Linked DNA regions of Martelella endophytica. The protein of the gene in region 1 interacts with the protein of each later gene in a pairwise test. Links are inferred from orthologs where the notes say so. Each region holds a gene or a part of one and is shown on either strand. Other genes may lie near its edges. The genes, in order: recO and recR.

Region 1 (7,052 bases):
GGCGAAAACGATATTGCAGCTTTTTCCCGCCTGATTGGCTTTGAATTTGCCGACCGGGACCGTATCGCCCGGGCGCTCACCCATTCGAGCGCCCGCAGCGGCAAGGGCAGCAATTACGAGCGGCTCGAATTTCTCGGCGATCGGGTGCTGGGACTGGTGATCGCGGAGAACCTGTTCAGGCTCTACCCGACGGCCAGTGAAGGCGAACTTTCCGTGCGCCTGAACCAGCTCGTCAGCGCCGAGGCCTGTGCGCGGGTGGCCGACGAGCTGGACCTGCACCGCTTCATCAAGACCGGGCAAGACGTCAAGAAACTGACCGGCAAGCGGGTGCTCAGCATCCGCGCCGATGTCGTGGAAAGCGTGATCGCCGCGATCTACCTGGAAGGCGGGCTGGAGCCTGCACGGCATTTCATCGAGACCAACTGGGCGCCGCTCTTTGCCGATGGCGTGACGCTGAAGCGCGATGCCAAGACCGAGTTGCAGGAATGGGCGCATGCGCATTTCGGCGAAACACCGGTCTATCACGTCGAAGATCGCAGCGGCCCCGACCACGAGCCGCGTTTCACCGTGAAGGTGACTGTAAAGGGCGTTGCGCCGGAGACCGGCGTCGAGCGTTCCAAGCGGGCGGCAGAGCAGGTGGCCGCGACCCGGCTTCTCGAGCGCGAAGGCGTGTGGGCGGCATCCTCGGAAAGTTGAGGCGCCCGGTCTGGGCCTTTGCAACGATTTTTTTGATTTTCATCCGGAATGGGCGCAGCATGGCGCTGCAGGAGTGATTTATGAGCGAAGCTGAAACCACTGAGGAAAACGGCGCAACGCACTCGGGTTTCGTGGCGCTGATCGGGCCGACCAATGCCGGCAAGTCGACGCTGGTCAACCGGCTTGTCGGCGCCAAGGTATCGATCGTCAGCCACAAGGTTCAGACGACGCGGGCGATGCTGCGCGGCATCGCCATTCACGACCGGACGCAGATCGTGTTCATGGATACGCCCGGTATCTTCAAGCCGCGCCGCCGGCTCGATCGTGCCATGGTGATGGCCGCCTGGACCGGCGCGCGCGATGCCGACCTCATCATGCTGCTCGTCGATAGCGAGCGCGGCCTGAAGGGCGATGCCGAGGCGATTCTGGAAGGGCTGAAGGAGGTCCGCCAGCCGAAGATCCTGGTGCTGAACAAGATCGACCGCGTGCGCCACGAGGACCTGCTGGCGCTTGCCGCCAAGGCCAATGAAACCGTCGAATTCGACCGCACCTTCATGATTTCGGCGACCAACGGCTCGGGCTGCGATGATCTGATGGACTGGCTGGCGACGACGCTTCCGGAAGGCCCTTGGTATTATCCCGAGGACCAGATTTCCGACCTGCCGATGCGCCAGCTCGCCGCCGAGATCACCCGCGAAAAGCTGTTCCTGCGCCTGCACCAGGAGCTTCCTTACTCCTCCCACGTCGAGACCGAAAAGTGGGAAGAGCGCAAGGATGGCTCGGTGCGCATCGAACAGGTGATCTATCTGGAGCGCGATAGCCAGAAGAAGATCGCCCTCGGCAAGGGTGGCGAGGCGATCAAGTCGATTTCGATGGCGGCCCGCAAGGAGCTGTCCGAAATCCTCGAGCAACCCGTCCACCTTTTCCTGTTCGTGAAGGTGCGCGAGAACTGGGGCGACGACCCGGCGCGCTATCGCGAAATGGGGCTCGATTTCTCGGAATAAACGGTCATGGAGTGGCAGGACGAAGGCATTGTTCTTGGTGTGCGCCGCCATGGCGAGACCAGCGTTATTGCCGAAGTCATGACCGCCGTCCATGGGCGCCATCTCGGTCTTGTGCGCGGAGGCCGTTCGCGGACGCTGCGGCCGGTGCTGCAGCCCGGCAACCGCGTGGCGCTCACCTGGCGAGCCCGGCTCTCCGAGCATCTCGGCGAATATCGTGTCGAGCCTCTGTCGCAACGCGCGGCACTGCTGATGCAGTCTGCAACCGCGCTTTACGGCGTGCAGGCGATGGCAGCGCTGCTGCGACTGCTGCCGGAACGCGACCCGCATGGGCATCTGCTCGAGGCAATGGAGGTGATCATCACCCATCTCGACGAGCCGGAGTCGGCGGGTGAGCTCTATGTCCGCTTCGAGCTTGCGCTGCTGAACGAGCTGGGCTTCGGCCTCGACCTTGAAAAATGCGCTGCGAGCGGCTCGCGGCTCAACCTCGCCTATGTCTCGCCGAAAACGGGCAGGGCGGTCTCGCGCGACGCCGGTGCGCCCTATGCGGACCGGATGCTGTCGCTGCCGCCATTTCTGCGGCCGGACCTCAACGAGGCTGCCGACGCCGAGGGGCTGAGTGCCGCCTTCCGCCTCACCGCCTTCTTCCTCGATCGCCACGTCTTCGAACCGCGCGGCCTGAAACCGGACACGGCCCGCGACAGTTTTGTCACCGCGACGCTGAAGGCGCTGGCCTGAGGATCAGGCCCGCCTCTGCTTCAACGGCCAGCGCTCGCTGCGGCTTGCGGTTATCGTGACGGTGTCGCCGACCTTCAGCAGGCCTTCGCCGCGGGGAACGGCATTCCAGCCGAAAAGTGGTCCCGGTGCGCGGCGGTCGGCGGACATGCGCAGGCGGCCGAGCGCCGGCAGCGGATTGGCGATCTCGCGCGAACCGGTCGTCTGGTCCTGGGTCGTCATGATGCAGCGGGCGCAGGGCTTGACGAGGTCGAGCACGATGTCGCCGATGGCGATGCTCTCCCAACCGTCCTCGGCCCAGGCCTCGTCGCAATCGATCACGATATTGGGCCGGAACCGCTCCATGCCGACGGTTGCCGCCCCATGGCTTTCGAGGTCGTCGTTCAGCGCTGCCAGCGAGCCGGTGGTTGTCACCAGGATCTGGAAGCCGTCGGCAAACGAGACCGGCGTGTCGCGCGGCACGAAGTCACGGCTGGCGGTGCGGTTCGACTGGCCATCGAAGAAGTGCAGCGCGACATCACGGTCGAACCAGTTGGAAAGCATCGCATTGACGGCATCTGCAGCGTCCGCCGCATTTACGGTGTCGCTCCAGACCCGGATATCGCTGCGGCTTTCCGCGGGCACTGCCTCGATTTCACCCTTGCCCTCCATCGAAAGCCGCAATCCGTCTGCCGACGGCGTCACGCTGAGGCGGGCGAGCGGCGGCATGTCGCGCTGGGTAATGGCGTTGCCGGCGCGATCCGCGATCACGGCGATGCGATCTCCCGAAAGCCCCATCGGGCCGCAATAGGCCTCGGCGAGGGCCAAGCCGCGGGCGCTCTTGAGCGGAAAGACATTGAGGGCACTGATCTTCATGGAGATATTCCCGGAATCAAAAACCGGCGCGGATGCGCCGGCTTAAAGCTTAGCTGTTCTTGTCGGCGTTTTCCGCCGGTTTTTCCTCGATCAGCAGATTTTCGTCTTCGTTGAGGGTCGACAGCGTCATCTGCGGGAACGGGATGGAGATGCCGGCTTCGTCGAAGGCGAGCTTGGCGTCGCGGGTCATGACATGCGTGGTCTTCCACCACAGCGGCCCCGGCACCCAGTAGCGCATAGCAACGACCACCGCGCTGTCGCCCAGCTCCTTGACGAAGGCGTAGGGCTCGGGATCGGTGAGAACGTTCTCGTTATTCTTGGCGAGGTCGAGCAGGATATTGATCGCCTGCTTCAGGTCGTCGTCATAACCGATGCCGATGGCAAGCTCATGCATGCGCTGCGAGACGCGGGAATAGTTGGTGATCGCGACATTCCACAGGGTCGAATTCGGCGCCAGACGATAGAGGCCGTCGAAGGTCTTGAGTTCGGTTGCGAACAGGCCGACCTCGAGCACCGTGCCGTCGATTGAGCCGGTGGAGATGTATTCCCCGACCCGGAACGGGCGCAGCACCAGCAGCATGATCCCGGCGGCGATATTCTGCAGCGTGCCCTGCAGGGCGAGACCAATGGCTAGGCCGGCTGCACCAAGAGCGGCGAGGATGGAGGCGGTCTGCACCCCGAACTGACCGAGCACCATGATGATGACGATGGTCAGGATGCCATAGCGGGCAATGTTGCCGAAGAAGCCGGCGAGTGTCTTGTCGACGTTCTCGAAGCGGGAGAAGGTGTTCTTGATCGATCGCTGGACAAGCGCTGCGATAATCCAGCCGACAATCAGCAGTATGATCGCGCCGAGCACGGAGAAGGCATAGGTGACGACGAGCGCGATAATGGCATCGGCAAAGTCGCCGGTCGCCTTGATCAACTCAGTGGCTTGTTCTTCCATCAAAACTTGTCCCTGGTTTTGGTGTTGAGCTTGGGAATCGTCTGGATGCTAGGAAATCCTGACCATCACTGCAACGTGCGAGCCTCAGGAGAGGTCCAGAACAAATGGCAGGCCGGTCGCGCATTCTGCGCCACGGCCGATCTCCGCGACCGCCTCGATCAGTCTTCCCTCGCGTCCAAGCGCCTCGTCGCCAAGGGCGATGAGCCGTCGGTTCGGCGTTGCGAAGGGGGCGGCGCTGCGGAGCCTGCCGGCAAGGGCAGCGTCGCTCAGGCCAGGCAGCAATGCCAGCGCCACGAGCAGCGCGGCTGCTGGGGAGCGCGAGACGCCGAGCCAGCAATGGACGAGCAACGGGCCATCGAATGCCCAGCGCCGGGCGAACTCCATCAACTCGCTGACATGCTGCGCGCCGGGGCCGACAAGCTTGCCGGTGCCCGCAAAGGCGATGTCGTTCATGCGCAGCGTGTGGTGGCTCTCGACGATGCCCGGTTTGGCGAAATCATGCCCATTTGCCATCAGCGAAAGCATATGGCGGCAGTGGTAGCGTGCCGCCATCTCGCCGGCGCGCGCGAGCGGTGCAACAATGATGGTGCGGCTCATGAGGCTGTCCGTTCCCGGGCAAGGCGCTTCTCTTCGATCGCCTCGAAACGGGCGAGGAACAGGGCCTGGGCGTCGGCGGTCGGCATCGGTTCGATCGGCAGCATGTCGGCCGAGATCCGGTTTGGCTGGCCGAAGAACCGCGTGGCCTCCGCAATGGTGAAGCCTGCAAGGGTCACGGCCTCGAAATAGGCGGCGATGCGATCGGCGGCCTTGATCTTCGCCTTCAGCGTTCGCGCCGGGTGCGGCGGCAGCGAATAGCGCAGGTGGATCGCCGCTTCCAGCCGCTTCTCCACGGTCTTGTAGCCGCCACCGACCACAGCCTTGAACGGTGAGATCATGTCGCCGATCACATATTCCGGCGCGTCGTGCAGCAAGGCCATCTGGCAATCCTCGGCGCTCGGCCGGTTGAGATGGGTGAAGATCGTTTCGACCACCAGCGAATGCTGGGCCACCGAATAGGCGTGCGCGCCGAGCGTCTGGCCGTTCCAGCGGGCGACACGGGCGAGGCCGTGGGCAATGTCGGAGATTTCGACATCCATGGGCGAGGGATCGAGCAGGTCGAGCCGGCGGCCGGAAAGCATGCGCTGCCAGGCGCGGGCGTCATTGCGGGTCGCCATGTTTACGCGTCCTCGCCCGTCGTTTTGTCGAGCGAGACGCCGCTCCAGGCATAGGGCGTGACGGTGACAGGCGTCCCGCCGGCGACGATGGCTTCACCAGTGGTGAGTGCGGATGCCACACGATCTATGCGCACGATCGCCATGCCGACACCTTTGAAGGTCGTGCCGAGTTCGCCGACCGGCTTGCCGGCCGCCGTCAGCGTCGTGCCGGGCGTCGGAAGCGCCGCCGTGGCATCGATCCGCACCAGCCGCCGCCGTGCCGTGCCGCGATGCTGCATGCGCGAGACGACTTCCTGGCCGACATAACAGCCCTTGCGGAAGGAGAGGGCGCCATTGGTGTCGAACAGCACGTCATGGGGAAAGACGTCCTGCGGCGCGAAGTCCCGGTGCATTTCGGCGACGCCGGCGGCAATGCGCAGCGCGTCGTCGGAGCCCTCGTCGCCGTGTTTGCCGGGGCGGCGGAAGATCGTCATGCCGGCGCGGGCGAAACGCTGGTCGGCGAAGACGCCCTCTGCCGTTGCCGCATCCTCGAAAAGGGTGACGCCTTCCGTCTCTGCCAGGGCGATCTGCACCTTGGCACGCAGCTTGTAGAGGGTCAGACGCTGGACGAGGCCTGCCGCGTCTTCGGCGTGGGTCTCGATCAGGAAGCCATCGCCGTCGCGCGCGATGAGGAAGTCGAACTGGATCTTGCCCTGCGGCGTCAGCAGCGCACCCGGCCAGGATTCGCCGGCAGCGATCTTGGCGATATCGGTGGTGACGAGGTTCTGCAGGAAATGCTCCGCTTCCGCGCCGGAGAGCGTGATGAATTTCCTGTCCGGGAGATAAATATTTGCCATCATCCATCCTCTGCTTCGCGCGCCGGCAAGACCGGAATCGGATGGGGCTTTTTCACGTGGAAGTGCTTCGAGGTCAATGCTCCTCGGCCGCAAATAAAGCCTTACTGGACCGTGCGGTCTGGGGAGAATTCACCGGCCAGCATGCGCTCCCGCAGCGATTCGAGCATCGCCTCGGCGCCTTCCTCACCGATCATCCGCACGGTTTCACGCATGGCAAGCGAGAGGGCGGCATCGGCAATGATTTCGGGTTCGATGCCGTCGGCGACACCATCGGCCCAGGCTTCATTCTGATATTCGAGAGCCGCCTGCATCTTCTCATGCACGATCATATCGTCGATGTCATTGGCATTCGGCTTCATTTCTGTTCCTTGTCGGCTTCTTGCTCTTTCGGCGTCTGTCGAAACATAGCAAGTTTTTCACGGAAGCGGCAGCGCCGCCAGCGGAAAAAGTAAATATCAGGTTAATCGCACTCGGCGCCCCGGGGTTTCGGCAGAACCATGTGATGGTTTGGTCACACCAGGTTCGGGGCGGTCGTCGCCGCGAGTTTCTCGGCGCATTCCAGCACGCTTGTCGGCACGGGCAGCCCGCGGATTTCGGCGAGCGTATACCAGCCCAGTTCGTCGGCGTCATCGGCTGCGGTGGCGATTGCTGCCGGATCGGCTTCCGCCAGAAAGACGCTGAGCCGATAGAAACTGGTGATCGTTCCGGTCGAATCGCGGTCGATGAGATCATAGACCGCGAAGAACTCCGCCCGCTCGGCCACAAGACC
Region 2 (7,250 bases), 3.1 Mb from region 1 along the record:
GACTGCCGGCCTTGATGTGACTCCGGCCTGCGGCCTGGACTATCCTCGCTGCCTGCCCGAAAGCGACCTCGGGTCGCGGGCCAAGCAGAAAACCACATGAATGGCGATGGACAAGACAACGATCGAGGCTAACACCGGCTACCGGGTTCTGGCGCGCAAATACCGCCCGAAGGACTTCTCCGACCTGATGGTCGGCCAGGAGCCGATGGTGCGCACGCTGACCAATGCCTTCGAGACCGGCCGCATCGCCCAAGCCTATATGCTGACCGGCGTGCGCGGTGTCGGCAAGACCACGACCGCCCGCATTCTGGCACGCGGCCTCAACTACAAGACCGCCACCATCGACAAGCCGACCATCGACCTGAAGGAGATCGGCGAGCATTGCCAGGCGATCATGGAAGGCCGGCATGTCGACGTCATCGAGATGGATGCCGCCTCCCACACCGGTATCGACGATATCCGCGAGATCATCGACCAGGTGCGTTACCGGCCCTCGACAGCGCGCTACAAGGTCTACATCATCGACGAAGTCCACATGCTCTCCACCCAGGCCTTCAACGGCCTGCTAAAGACGCTTGAGGAACCGCCGGAGCATGTGAAGTTCATCTTCGCCACCACCGAAATCCGCAAGGTGCCGATCACGGTGTTGTCGCGCTGCCAGCGCTTCGACCTGCGCCGCATTCCGGCCGCCGACCTGGTGCGGCTGTTCTCGACGATCTCCGCCAAGGAAGGCGTCGAGATCGAGGATGAGGCGCTGTCGATGATCGCGCGTGCGGCCGAAGGCTCGGCGCGCGACGGCCTGTCGCTGCTCGATCAGGCGATTTCGCATGGCAATGGCAAGGTGGAGGCGGCGGCGGTGCGCGGCATGCTCGGCCTTGCCGACCGCGCCCGTATCGTCGACCTGTTCGGCCATGTCGTCGCCGGCGACGTGAAGGCGGCCCTTGCCGAGTTCCTTTCTCAGTACGAGGCCGGCGCCAATCCCGTCGTCGTGCTGAACGACCTTGCCGATTTCACCCATCTGGTCACCCGGCTGAAATATGTTCCGGAAGGTGCGGAGGATGTGTCGCTGAGCGAGCTTGAGCGCACCCGCGGCGCCGAATTTGCCGCCGCCATTCCCGTTTCCGCGCTCTCGCGCATCTGGCAGATGCTGCTGAAGGGCATTCCGGAGACGGAAAACGCCGCCCGCCCCTTCGGCGCTGCCGAGATGGTGCTGATCCGCCTTGCCCATGCCGCAAGCCTACCCTCCCCCGAGGACGCAGCACGACGGCTTCTGGCGATCGAGAACGGCGACGTTCATCCCGCACCGGCCGCCCCGCGTGGTCCCTCGGGTGGCGGCGCACAGGCATCGACGCATGCCGTTTCCAGACCGGTCGCCGAGCCGCGCGCAGAGACACCCCGGCCGCCTGCGACCGTGACGATGCTGAGACCGCGTGAAGCGACCGCACCGGAGGTCTCTCCGGAGCCCGAGGTTGCCCCCGAACCTGAGGTTCTGGAGACACAGGCCGTCGAGGCCGCGCCGGAACCGGACATCGTTCCGGAGCCGGTTGTCGCCCCGGAGCCGGCACCCGCCGAAATCACAGGGCCGACGTCGAAAATCAAGTCGCTGCGGGACATCACCGATCTCTGCTCGCAGAACCGGGCAATCAAGCTGCGCGCCGAAATCCGCAATTTTGTCCATCTGGTACGGCTCGAACCGGGCCAGCTTGAAGTCAATCTCGAAAGCGGCACGTCGCAGACCTTCCTCAACGAACTCGGCACGAAACTGAAGGAATGGACCGGCGAAAAATGGTTTGTCAGCCTCAGCCGCGAGCCCGGCCAGCCAACGCTGGTGGAGGCCGAGAGGGCGGAACGCGAGCGCCTGTTCCAGGACGCGCGCGACGACCCCTCGATTTCGGCGATCCTAAAATTCTTCCCCGGCGCCAAGATCACCGATGTCAAGGTGCGCGCCGATGAACAGAACACCGAGACAACCGAGGCCGGAGCCCCGGATGCCGCCGTCAACGATGATGGTGACGTCCTGCCGGAAGACGACCTCGACGACTGAATTCAACCGATAAAGGAGACGACATGCGCGATCTGATGGGCATGATGGGCAAGATGAAGGAAATGCAGGCCAAGATGGAAAAGCTGCAGGAAGAGATTGCAGCTGTCGAGGTCGAAGGCGTTTCCGGCGGCGGCATGGTCACCGTGCGCATGACCGGCAAGGGCGAGATGCTCGGCATCAAGGTCGACCCCAGCCTGCTTTCCGCCGACGAGGCCGAAATGCTCGAGGACCTGATCGTTGCCGCTCACCGCGACGCGAAGGACCGCGCCGAGGAGAAGGCACAGGAAATGACCAAGGAACTGACTGCCGGCCTGCCGATCCCGCCCGGCATGAAGCTGCCTTTCTGAGGACGACACCATGACCCTCGGCGCCCTCGCTTTGTTTGCCATCACGCTGTTCGTCGCCGCAGGTTCTCCGGGACCGAGCGTTGCGGCACTCGTCGCCCGCGTGCTTTCGCGCGGCCACCGCGACGTGCTGCCGTTTCTGGCGGCAATGTGGCTTGGCGAGGCGCTGTGGCTGACGCTTGCGGTCTTCGGCCTGGTCGCCGTCGCCACCACCTTCCACGCGGTGTTCATCGTCATCAAATGGGCGGGCATTGCTTATCTCGGCTATCTCGCCTGGAAGATGTGGTTCGCGGAAACCGAAACGACGGGCGAGGAACTGCCGCAGACAACCTCCGGCTGGAAGATGTTTCTCACCGGCATGAGCATCACCATCGGCAACCCCAAGATCATGATGTTCTACGTCGCGCTGCTGCCGACGATCCTCGACCTCGGCAGCATCACCGTCGTCGGCTGGGCGGAACTGACCGTCACGCTCCTGCTGGTGCTCGCCGTCGTCGACCTCTCCTGGGTGTTTCTCGCATCGAAGGCCCGCAGACTGTTGAAGAGCCCGCGCGCGATGAAGATCGCCAACCGCCTCAGCGCGGGCATGATCGGCGGCGCTGCGGTCGCGATCGCAACCCGCTGACAATCCTTCCATCGGACTGCAAAAGCGGTTTCCGTTTTGGAGGCCGATGGGATAGTGAAATTCTATGGCAAAACGTGTAACCGGCCCCGAAATCGAAAAACTGATCCAGCTTCTGGCGAAGGTGCCGGGGCTTGGGCCGCGTTCGGCGCGGCGTGCGGCGCTGCACTTGATCAAGAAGCGCGACCAGTTGATGGGCCCGCTTTCGGGCGCGATGCAGGATGCCTATGACAAGGTGAAGATCTGCTCCACCTGCGGCAATGTCGACACCTCAGATCCCTGCACGATCTGCACCGATCCGACGCGCGACCAGAGCCTCGTCATCGTGGTGGAAGACGTCGGCGACCTCTGGGCGCTGGAGCGGGCGGCGGCACTCAATGCCGCCTATCACGTGCTCGGCGGCACCCTGTCGCCGCTCGATGGCATCGGGCCGGACGATCTTACCATCGCCGCATTGGTCGATCGGGTGAAGGCAGGCGAGGTCAAGGAACTGATCATCGCGGTCAACGCCACGGTCGAAGGCCAGGCGACGGCGCATTACATCACCGACCAGTTCGACGGCCTCGACATTAAGGTGACCCGTCTCGCCCATGGCGTGCCGGTCGGCGGCGAGCTCGACTATCTCGACGAGGGCACGCTGGTGGCCGCCCTCAGGTCGCGCACGGCGCTTTGATTCTGCTTGCAGCACGAGATTCGTTTTTGTAGCTTCGGATTATCTCTGGATCGAGCGGGCGGGCCATGATCGTCGAATATCTTCGCTACAGTGTGCCTGACGATCAACAGGCCGCATTCATCCGAGATTATCAGGCGGCCAAGGAGCCGCTGTTGCACTCACCCTATGCGATATCCTTCGAGATTGCGCAATGCAGCGATGAGCCCACCCAATTCATCATCCGCATCGAGTGGACCTCTGCGGAGGACCACCTGAAATCATTCAGGGCAAGCGCGGAGTTTCGAGAATTCTTCATCCATATCCGCCCGTATGTCGGCATGATCGCTGAAATGCGCCACTACCAGCCCTGCTGAGCAGCAGTATTGACGAGGCTGATGAGGTCCTGCCTGCCGGTCCAGTGCAACGGATGCCAGCCGAAAGCCCTTGCCGCCTCGATGTTTCCCAGTTGATCGTCGATGAAGACACATTGCTCGCCGGTAAAGCCGCTGACCCTTTCTGCCGCCGCGAAGAAACCCGGGCGCGGTTTCTTTTCGCCGATGGCCGCCGAATAGATGATGCCGTCGACATCTGCAGCCAGACCCATCGCCTCCATCAGGTAGCGGGCGCGCTGGTGTTCCTGGTTGGTGGCGAGATAGATGGCGAACCCCTCCCCCTTCAAGGCCCGCGCATCCGCCAGCACCGCCTCGTCGATCATCGAATCGCGCGAGAACCAGTAGTCGATGAATTCCTGGGCAGTCAGCGTTTCGGAAAGTTCGGGCAGGCAATCGTCCAGGGCCGCGTGCAGGTGCTTGCGGCCGAGGATGACATCCGGCCAGTGCGTGGCGAAGAATTCGGCGGAGAGCCGATCCGGGTCGATGCCGAGATCGCGCTCGATATCTGCCGCCCACGAGCCGCCATTGTGGCTGTGGACCAGCACGCCGTCGACGTCGAGCATCAGGACACGTTTCATTGCACTTCCCTTTCGGCCGATGGTCCTATCGGCCGAGCAAGCCGTCAAGCGCCTGATAGCTGGTCGGATTGTCCGGGCAGAGGCCGAGGCCGCATTCGGCAAGCGTGGAGACACCATTGCCAAGGCTCATAACGGCAAACAGCGCCACAGCGACAAGGCCGATGCCGGTTGTCTTCTCCGCTCCGCGGCTACCGCCGCCGAGAAGCAGCATCAGGCCGGTGCCAAGCACCACCAGCGTGAACACGACGAAGGCCCAGGTGTAGAAATGCAGGCCAAGGAACGGGTCGCCGTAGCTACCGGTGCCCGGCACCACATGCAGCGCCACCTGCCTGAGCGCCGCCATGCCGCCGACAACGGCGCCGAGCAGCATCAGCGCGTAATGACGCACGGCAACGCCGCAGAGAACGTTGAGGGCGAGCCCGGTGCCAACGATGACGAAACCGGCGCGCTGCAGAAGGCAGAGCGGACACGGCAGGTCGCCATTGGCGAACTGATCATAAAAGGCATAGCCGAGCACCAGCGAAATCGCCAGAAGCCCCAGTGCATTGAGAAGGCGGGCAAGATTATCGGACATGGCTCACCTCAAAGCGAAATCTGCAGCGCATCGGTCGCGTGCAATCTGTAGAGCACGGCAACGAGCAGGACGGCGAGCATGGTGGCGGCGATCGCCGCCATCCGGTTTCCGCGCCAGGCGAGCCAGAGCCCGGCAAAGCAGAGAAGAAATGGCAGTGCCATCATGGTCTTGTTCTTGAGCCTCCCTTGTGAAGACACGGCAGCCGCGAGGCCGCCGTGTCGGGTCTTTTCTGGTGTTTTGCTTATTTGGCGTCCGGCCACGCGGTCGGATCGGTATCGAGATCGGCAAACTTCTTCGGATCGAAGAGCGGCCGCTTGTTGCCTGCTGCAAGCTGGGAACGGAAATCGTTGATGAGCCGCAGTGCGATCGGGAACAGCATCATCAGCGCCAGCAGGTTGACGACGGCCAGCACGCCCATCATCGGATCGGAGAAGTTGAACACCGCCGTTGCCCCGGGCGCCACGGCACCGAGCAGCACGATGAAGACGATGACGATCCTGAGGATATGGATCGCGTTCTTGTTGGCAGTCATGAAGGAGAGCGCATTCTCGCCAAGATAGTAGTTGTAGATGATCGAGGAGAACGAGAACAGGAAGATCGCCGCCGTCAGATAGTACTGCGCCCAGGCGCCGACATGATCGACCATGCTCTGCTGGGTCAGGATCACACCGTCAACATCGGCCTGTCCGGGCTGGTAGACGTCGCCGAGCAGGATGATGAAGGCGGTGCAGGAGCAGACCACCATGGTATCGATGAACACCGAAAAGCTCTGGGTGATGCCTTGGCTGACGGGATGGCGCACATAGGCGGTTGCCGCGACGTTCGGCGCCGAACCGAGGCCAGCCTCGTTGGAGAAGAGCCCGCGCCGCAGCCCGTTCGAAAGGGCTGCACCGACACCGCCGGCGACAGCCTCGCGAATGCCGACGGCATTGGCGACGATATCCCAGATGACGCCCGGAAGCGCCGTGATGTTCATGACGATGATCACCAGCGCCAGGCCGATATAGCCGATTGCCATGATCGGGATGATGACGTCGGACGCCTTGGCGATGCGGTGAATGCCGCCATAGACGATGAAGCCGGTGGCCGCGGCGAGGAAGATGCCGGTGGCGTAGCGCGGAATGCCGAGACTGTCGGCGGCGGCCCCCGCCACCGTATTGCCCTGGAAGGCGTTGAAACCGATGGCGAACGAGGCAATCAGGCAGACCGCATAAATGATGGCGAGCCAGCGATAGTTGGCGCCAAGGCCGTAGATGATCGCCTGCGCCGGGCCGCCGCGATAATCGCCCTCGTCCGTGGTGCGCTTGAAGGCCTGGGCGAGCGTCGCCTCGACAAGGCCGGAGCACATGCCGACAAGGGCGATCGCCCACATCCAGAACACCGCGCCCGGACCGCCGGCGGTGATCGCCACCGCCACGCCGGCGATGTTGCCGCCGCCAACACGACCGCCGACGGAAACCAGAAGCGCCTCGCGGGCGCTGATCTTGGTCGGATCGCCGTCCTCATCGCCCCACAACACACCAAACATGCGCTTGAAGAAACGGAACTGCACGAAACCGCTGGCCATGGTGAAGAACACACCGAGCACAACCAGGAACGGAATCAGCGCCCATCCCCATGTCAGATCATTGATGAGATTGAAGATCGTATCGAAAAACTGCACGGCACATCCCCCTGTGGCGCTATTGTCGCCGATCAGCGCGCCTTGCGGACGCGCACGCGTTGGTCCGAAGGGTCCCCACCCTCGGCCACGTCGTCTCCGCGACGTTTCGCCTTATATTACAAGACGGTAGATTCTATTTTCCGTTTGGGCAAGCAATGATGTGGCTTGGCATATGTAAAAAGGCCCGAACGCAAGACGCGCCGCGAAGTCAATCGCGGCGCGTCTTGATGTTTCGTCAAGGCCAGTTGCCCGGCCGTCAGCGCCAGCCGAGCGCCGGAGCGATATGGGTCAGAATGTCTTCGATGACATGGGCGTTATAGGCGACGCCGAGCTGGTTCGGCACCGTCAGAAGCAGGGTATCGGCCTCCGCGATCGCCTCGT

The links.
Region 2: the proteins of recO (region 1) and recR interact in binary tests that used the Escherichia coli proteins (3 or more experiments, as listed by UniProt). The link is inferred for Martelella endophytica from one-to-one orthologs.

What each region holds. Positions count from the first base shown.
Region 1 is NZ_CP010803.1:3,161,723-3,168,774, forward strand. What follows is about bases 785-3,570. They hold recO (DNA repair protein RecO), read left to right. Parts: upstream 785-1,706; coding sequence 1,707-2,435; downstream 2,436-3,570. Other genes in these bases: era (GTPase Era), read left to right, coding at 785-1,700; TM49_RS14445 (MOSC domain-containing protein), read right to left, coding at 2,439-3,287; TM49_RS14450 (mechanosensitive ion channel family protein), read right to left, coding at 3,337-3,570. Outside these bases: rnc (ribonuclease III), read left to right, coding at 1-696; more of era, read left to right, coding at 777-784; more of TM49_RS14450, read right to left, coding at 3,571-4,233; TM49_RS14455 (tyrosine phosphatase family protein), read right to left, coding at 4,318-4,830; TM49_RS14460 (YfbR-like 5'-deoxynucleotidase), read right to left, coding at 4,827-5,447; CAF17-like 4Fe-4S cluster assembly/insertion protein YgfZ, read right to left, coding at 5,450-6,283; TM49_RS14470 (hypothetical protein), read right to left, coding at 6,385-6,642; TM49_RS14475 (NUDIX hydrolase), read right to left, coding at 6,795-7,052. UniProt on the Escherichia coli protein: Involved in DNA repair and RecF pathway recombination.
Region 2 is NZ_CP010803.1:19,422-26,671, forward strand. What follows is about bases 1,897-4,880. They hold recR (recombination mediator RecR), read left to right. Parts: upstream 1,897-3,077; coding sequence 3,078-3,683; downstream 3,684-4,880. Other genes in these bases: TM49_RS00100 (DNA polymerase III subunit gamma/tau), read left to right, coding at 1,897-2,044; TM49_RS00105 (YbaB/EbfC family nucleoid-associated protein), read left to right, coding at 2,068-2,391; TM49_RS00110 (LysE family translocator), read left to right, coding at 2,402-3,013; TM49_RS00120 (antibiotic biosynthesis monooxygenase family protein), read left to right, coding at 3,749-4,036; TM49_RS00125 (HAD family hydrolase), read right to left, coding at 4,021-4,632. Also shown: more of TM49_RS00100, read left to right, coding at 101-1,896; more of TM49_RS00130, read right to left, coding at 4,881-5,206; TM49_RS23570 (DUF5993 family protein), read right to left, coding at 5,215-5,370; TM49_RS00135 (alanine/glycine:cation symporter family protein), read right to left, coding at 5,448-6,869; TM49_RS00140 (LLM class flavin-dependent oxidoreductase), read right to left, coding at 7,126-7,250. UniProt on the Escherichia coli protein: May play a role in DNA repair. It seems to be involved in an RecBC-independent recombinational process of DNA repair. It may act with RecF and RecO.